Regions from separate parts of the Paenibacillus sp. FSL R7-0272 genome, predicted to be linked through region 1. Evidence: a T-box and tRNA genes for the amino acid it is inferred to sense, from the RefSeq annotation. Region 1 holds a T-box; the other holds one or more tRNA genes.

Region 1 (3,454 bases):
AGAAGATGAAGCCTCAGCATGGTCTGAACCTTCGGTAAATAGTGTATCCGAAAATTCAGGATTATGGAGTTCAGAGGCTTCTGAGCAGGCGCGTTCTGAAGCAGCATGGAAACCTCTTGAAGAAACTACGCCTGAGGTATGGCACTTTGAAGAAGCGCGGTCAGGTGGTTCGCAAGGAGAGCAGTTCATTTCGAATGCTGTGGCACAGCCGCAGACCGAGAACTGGCAAGATGTATTTGCTGGATCTGAACCGGCTCAGCCCGAAGAAGATCGGCCTTCACTGGAAGTGGCAGAGGAAGCCTCGCTGTTACAGAATGAGGAATTCCTCCCTGAGGCAATAGCTGAGGCGGAAGACAAGCCAGAGCTTAAGGTTGCTTTTGGTAGCAAGAAAGAATCGTCACGAAGAGAAGAAGAAGGCGTGGGCATTTCTTCCTTGTTATCATCCGGCCGGGCCGTCCGTGAAGTTGAGGGTGAACGCAGTGAGGAGGTTTCAGATGGAGTTGTTTCGGAAGAGGATCGTCAGGCAGAAGATGTAGAATGGAAAAATCTGTTCCTGGGTACGATTGTGGATCAGACGCCATTCCGCAAAGTCAAACTGTGCATCGTACAGCGCGAAGAAACACTCGATGCCATTGCAGACAGATATCAGCTTAGCACCAGGGAGCTTCAGTTATATAATCGATTAACTGAACAGGTTGTTGAAGAAGGACAGATTCTATATATTCCTTAGTCACTAGGTTCAGGATACCGTATCCTATAAAACAGCCCGTAATTCCTCATAGGAATTGCGGGTTGTACCTGTTTTTGAACATTTTGGTTGTCTAATAACCTCGTTCCGCTGTTGTCAGGTTGACTATCACGCACGAGCAAGGTATGATGTGTTTAGGATTTTTTGAATAATGACGTGGATCGGGAGTAGTAGACAGTATGACCTTTCAGAGAGTGGGATCGATGCGCTGTGAGATTCCGCAGGAACCAACTGATCGAAGTCGCCCGGGAGTTGCCTGTTTGAGTACTGGAGGTGGATGTAATACATTCATTAACCTCGGAGGTAGGATAGGCCGGTCGCAGCCGTTATCTGCTTGAAGTGTCACGCCGTCCGATTGAGAGCATGAACCATGATCTCTGTTATCAGCGTGAAACAAAGGTGGTACCGCGAAAGCTAACCTTTCGTCCTTTGATGGATGAAAGGTTTTTTTGTTTTTTTAGCGATGAAGATGACGTAACGGAGGAATGAAACATGTCTGAACAAAAAAAAGCAACAACTGAAATGCCGACGACTTACGATCCGAAGGCGGCAGAAGATAAATGGTACTCCACCTGGACGGAGCGCGGGTATTTCCAAGCGGGTAAACGCAAGGATGCCGAGCCATATACCATTGTAATTCCACCACCGAACGTAACAGGTATGCTTCACATTGGTCATGCACTTGACTTTACCCTGCAGGATATCCTCATTCGTACAAAACGGATGCAGGGTTATGACGCACTTTGGTTGCCAGGTTCCGACCACGCAGGGATTGCGACCCAGACGAAAGTGGAACAGAAGCTGCGTGAAGATGGATTGACGCGTTATGATCTGGGACGTGAGAAGTTTCTGGAGAAAGTCTGGGATTGGAAAGACCAGTACGCTACAACCATTCGTCAGCAATGGGGCAAAATGGGTCTGTCTCTCGACTACTCCCGTGAACGTTTTACGCTGGATGAAGGTCTATCCAAAGCGGTGCGTAAAGTATTTGTGCAGTTATATGAGAAAGGACTTATTTATCGCGGTAAACGTATCATTAACTGGGATCCGGTGAATCGTACGGCGCTCTCGGATATTGAGGTTGAATATAAGGAAGTTCAGGGTCATCTCTATCATCTGCGTTATCCGCTCAAAGACGGGAGTGGTCACATTACTGTGGCAACGACACGTCCAGAAACGATGCTGGGTGATTCTGCTGTTGCCGTTCATCCTAAAGATGAACGTTATGCAGACATGATCGGTAAAACACTCGTATTGCCAATCATCGGTCGTGAGATTCCAGTTATTGCGGATGACTACGTAGACAAAGAGTTCGGTAGCGGTGCAGTGAAAATCACACCTGCGCATGATCCGAATGACTTTGAAGTAGGTTTACGTCATGACTTGCCTCAAATTACCGTTATGGATGAAAGTGGAACAATGAATGCGGAAGCTGGCAAATATCAGGGGCTGGATCGTAGCGAATGCCGCAAACAGATCGTGGCTGATCTAAAAGAACAAGGTGTCCTGATTAATATTGAAGATCATATGCACCAGGTTGGACACAGTGAGCGCACCGGAGCAGTAGTGGAGCCTTACTTGTCCACACAATGGTTCGTAGAGATGAAACCACTCGCGGAGAGAGCAATCAAAAAGCAGCAAAGCGGCGAAGGGGTTAACTTTGTTCCGGATCGTTTTGAGAAAACGTATCTGAACTGGATTGAAAACGTTCGTGACTGGTGTATTTCCCGTCAACTGTGGTGGGGACATCGTATTCCTGCTTGGTACGACGAAGAAACAGGTGAAGTGATTGTATCCACAGAAGATCCAACAACATTGCCAGAATATGCAGGGCGCAAGCTGAAACAGGATGAGGACGTTCTGGATACGTGGTTTAGCTCGGGACTATGGCCGTTCTCTACATTGGGCTGGCCTGAAAATACAGATGATCTGAAGCGTTATTATCCAACCAATGTACTCGTTACAGGTTATGACATCATTTATTTCTGGGTGGCACGTATGATCTTCACTGCCCTGGAATTTACGGATGAAATTCCGTTCAAGGATGTACTGATGCATGGTCTTGTACGTGACGCTGATGGACGTAAGATGTCCAAGTCTCTTGGGAACGGTGTAGACCCGCTTGATGTTATCGAGAAGTACGGTGCAGATGCGATGCGTTACATGATCTCGACCAGCAGTACTCCGGGACAGGATTTGCGTTTCCGCTGGGAGCGGGTCGAGCAGGCTCGTAACTTCGCCAACAAAATCTGGAATGCTTCCCGCTTTGCGTTGATGAATCTGGAAGGTTTCACTTATGAAGATCGTGACATCAGCGGTGAGCTTGGAACAGCGGATTATTGGATTTTGCACCGCCTCAACGAAACTTCCCGAGATATTACGCGTCTAATCGATGCGTATGAGTTTGGGGAAACAGGGCGTGTATTGTACAACTTTATCTGGGATGATCTGTGTGACTGGTACATCGAATTCGCCAAGCTGTCATTCTACGGAGAAGATCCGGTTGCGAAAAAGAAAACACAATCGGTGCTGGCCTACGTGCTGGATCAGACCATGCGCCTGATTCATCCGTTTATGCCATACATCTCTGAAGAGATCTGGCAACATCTGCCTCATGAGGGAGAGACCATTACACTTGCTTCCTGGCCAGTATACGACCCTTCGCTGGAGAATCCGGGAGCTGTTGCGGAGATGAACTTGCTGATG
Region 2 (3,454 bases), 720 kb from region 1:
ACAGAGCGATATAATTGATAAATGGCCTGACGTCCCTTTTGGTAAAATACATAATTAGCCATGTCTCCTACTTGTTCATTCGTAGAAGCAATGGGAAGATCAATAGGTGACGGATCGAGCTGAATCGATCTGAACCCTCCCAGCTTATTGCCCTGCTTTTCTAGAAAATACACCGTGGAGAACTCGGCAAAACCTTCATCCAAAAAAGATTCCGTTTCTGAATTGTTCCCGATTAAAGCATGGAACCACTGATGTGCAATCTCATGTATAAACGTGGTATCCTCTTCAGGCGATAACCCCGCAGGACGCTGCGGCATCTGTATTAATCTTGAATACTCCACGCCAAAGCCATCCACATAAGTCTCGATGACACGAAATTCGGGATATGGATATTTACCATATTTCTCACTGTAGAACGCTATGACTTTAAATGCATAATCAATGTATTTGTCCACCGTAGCTTTTTTGGCAGGATCATCACCCGAATAAAAATATTCCACGGTTAGACCATTACGCGTCTCACGTTCTACCTTTAAGTTGGCGCCAGCAAAAAAAGCAAATTCTCTGGTGTTCGCTGCGCGCGCTGTAACCACTTTCCGTCCTTGTTCAGTACTGTTTTTGGAAGTGATATCTCCCGGCATGACCACCTGATATGACTCAGGCACATTGAACTCAACATCGAAATCGGATGAGGTATAGTAATCACTCTCGAATGAAGTGCTGTACGGTGTCTTATTCCATTGATGTGTAGTCTCGTCATACACAGACATCACAGGAAACCAATGTGCTCCGTTGACCTGATCCTTGTAATACGATATTCGTTGCATGCCATAAGGAATGTCGATCCGATAATCCACTTGGAAAGTAATTGACTGACCTGGTTGTAGAGGTGCCTTCAATTGTACATGTAATGCCTGATTTTGGTTATTGAAAAGAAGATTCTCTCCTTGCTGCGTCACTTTCACAATATCCATCCCGCCCAAAAAATCTGACGCTTTCTTCTCCGGGTGTTCTTTGGCTATTTGCTCATTCTGGTCTGTATACATAATCGTTTGCGTTGCTTTGGATCGATTCGCATCTGCATAGGTATGCATGACCAACTCTTGAAGGGTATCTTTTGCTCGTATTCAGGTAGGTCACCGTCTGGCTACCCTGTATTGTCATGTCTTTTTCGTCCAGACGTGCTTTGATCTGGTACTGAATCGGGGATTGTTCTTGGGACATGGCTTGTTGTGAGCGCATGCGAAAATCTTGTTGCATCTGGAACGCTTTCTTCGTTGTCTCAGTACTGGTAGCCAAGCTATCCCCCTCCGAGGAGGTGGCATACGTAGTTTGGATGAATGAGGATGTTGTGAGCGCCAGTACCAATGTGCTTAATATGGCCTTTTTCATCACGTTTTTGTTAGTAGATTGGGTTTTAGAAGCGTGCATTTTCTCTCTCCTCTGTTCTATGTTGTTTGCTTACTACAACAATAAGAGATCAACCTTACATTGAATTTAGGTTTGGTTTAAATTTTGTTTAAAAAAGCATAGCATGTCCCCATTCCCGCACCGAATTCTCCCCCAAAAGCCGATTTAACCATCCATATTGGTTCAGAAAAAAGAAAAAAAGCCTTGCGTAGCAAGGCTTCTTAAGTATGATCTGTAGTGGGCTCGAACCACTGACCCCTACCCTGTCAAGATAGTGCTCTCCCAGCTGAGCTAACAGATCATGTATATTAGGTTTCGTTCAATGAAGTAACAGTATCATACCAAGTAAACGTCTTCATTGTCAATCATTAAATTGGTTTTAAATCATCCATATTGGAGCACAATAATGGAAAGCTTACAATATTCTGCAATAGGAGAATGTATAGTGATGATGAATAAACATACTGACCAATCGCTTAATCCACACCATAACAATAAACACCATAATAAATACTGGAAGCTAACTGCTACTCATGTTGCTGTTTTGCTCATTCTCGCCTGTACCTTGACTGGTTGCAGGCTGGAACGGGACGAGCATACGGTACAATTTCAGCAATTGCACCAACCGAATGAACAAAATGAATCGCTGCCTGTCTGGATGGACGTCTACTCAAAATCCATAAATCAAGAGGTATACTCCCCTCAGGGAAACAGTGAGTTTTTGCCTTAAATAGCAGAATGAGATCTAGAGCCTTTATCAGAAGTACATACTCACTCTTCTTCATCCCATTTGCGTGAGTATGCCTTCTTGGTCACATAATATAACAAAGCGATCATTCCCGCCGACATAAGCAATGTAATGGTCATAATAGCCGCCATTCCCATGACTCTCCTCCTCCTCCAAAGTCCCAATATGTACCAAACTTAACTATACAGGAAAAGCATTTTTTTGTATAATGCAGTCTGAACTTGTGCGCATGGAGCAGAAAGAAGGAATCGAATTTGGCAGCAGAAATTAGTTATGTCACGACAGAAGAAGAATTGAAGCAAGCTCTTGAGATTCGCCGTCAGGTTTTTGTCATTGAGCAACAAGTGCCCGAAGAACTCGAAATAGATGAATACGATGTTATCAGTCCTGATGTGCATCATGTATTGCTTCATACCGATGGTCAGGCTGTTGCCACAGGGCGTCTCATCTATTACAGCAAAGATACGGCCAAAATGCAGCGAATTGCTGTACTGGAGTCCTACCGTTCCTTCGGGTATGGACGTGTGCTCTTGTTAGCGATGGAGGAGCTAGCTCGTGAGCTTGGATTAACCTATTCGCTCCTGGATGCCCAGTGTCAGGCGCAGAAATTTTACGATAAACTCGGTTATGAAGTGATTTCGGAAGAACCTTTTTACGATGCCGATATCCTACATGTCCGTATGAGAAAAAGCCTGTAGTCCAGCAAAACAACTCACAACACAGGCACTACATACATTACACACCTATTCTCGAAATGTGGAATGTTGTAAAGAATGCATACTTCTCGCGAGTTCGGACAGGCTAACAGGGTAAACCTATTCCCATTTGGTCATAGAAGGAGAGTGTGACATGATGGATCAAACAACACGCGAAACATTCACAGCAGTACAAAAGAATGGTGACGGTGACTTGACCGCCTTCCAGACATCGACAGGCCGTATTCTGGATTATCAGCAAGCTCTGAACGAAGTGAAGGCTGGAACAATCGCTGGTGTGAATGTATTCAAAGGCAAGGATGGAGAAATGTATATTCGCGGCGATGCCGACGGCGACCCGACCAACAACCTTGACCAGCTTCCGAATTTCTGATAAATGTATTCATCATACAGCGCCAATCCTTACGGATTGGCGTTTTTGCTGTAACTTCTGCAGAAGTCTGTTACACACCTAGGCGTACTATTCGCCCCTCAATGAATCAGTAATCCGTAAAATATTTTACTGCATTGCCAGCAGGCTGTGCTCTTCGCACGGGCTTGGGTTCCTGCTCCCAGGCCTGCAAAATCTGTATACTTTCCA

The links. The T-box of region 1 lies ahead of MKY23_RS22205 (valine--tRNA ligase). A T-box ahead of a tRNA ligase gene usually reads a tRNA of that ligase, here a tRNA-Val.
Region 2: it encodes a tRNA-Val, which carries the amino acid that the T-box ahead of MKY23_RS22205 (valine--tRNA ligase) is inferred to sense. The anticodon was not compared.

What each region holds. Positions count from the first base shown of each region.
Region 1 is NZ_CP150221.1:5,014,062-5,017,515, reverse strand. Features, by position in the region: gene MKY23_RS22210 (LysM peptidoglycan-binding domain-containing protein) at 1-730, shown strand, start outside; T-box leader at 897-1,181, shown strand; gene MKY23_RS22205 (valine--tRNA ligase) at 1,241-3,454, shown strand, end outside.
Region 2 is NZ_CP150221.1:4,294,411-4,297,864, forward strand. Features, by position in the region: gene MKY23_RS19060 (M1 family metallopeptidase) at 1-1,094, opposite strand, end outside; gene MKY23_RS19065 (hypothetical protein) at 1,027-1,431, opposite strand; tRNA gene MKY23_RS19070 (tRNA-Val) at 1,639-1,711, opposite strand; gene MKY23_RS19075 (hypothetical protein) at 1,859-2,140, shown strand; gene MKY23_RS19080 (GNAT family N-acetyltransferase) at 2,413-2,856, shown strand; gene MKY23_RS19085 (DUF3892 domain-containing protein) at 3,011-3,247, shown strand; gene MKY23_RS19090 (hypothetical protein) at 3,354-3,454, opposite strand, start outside.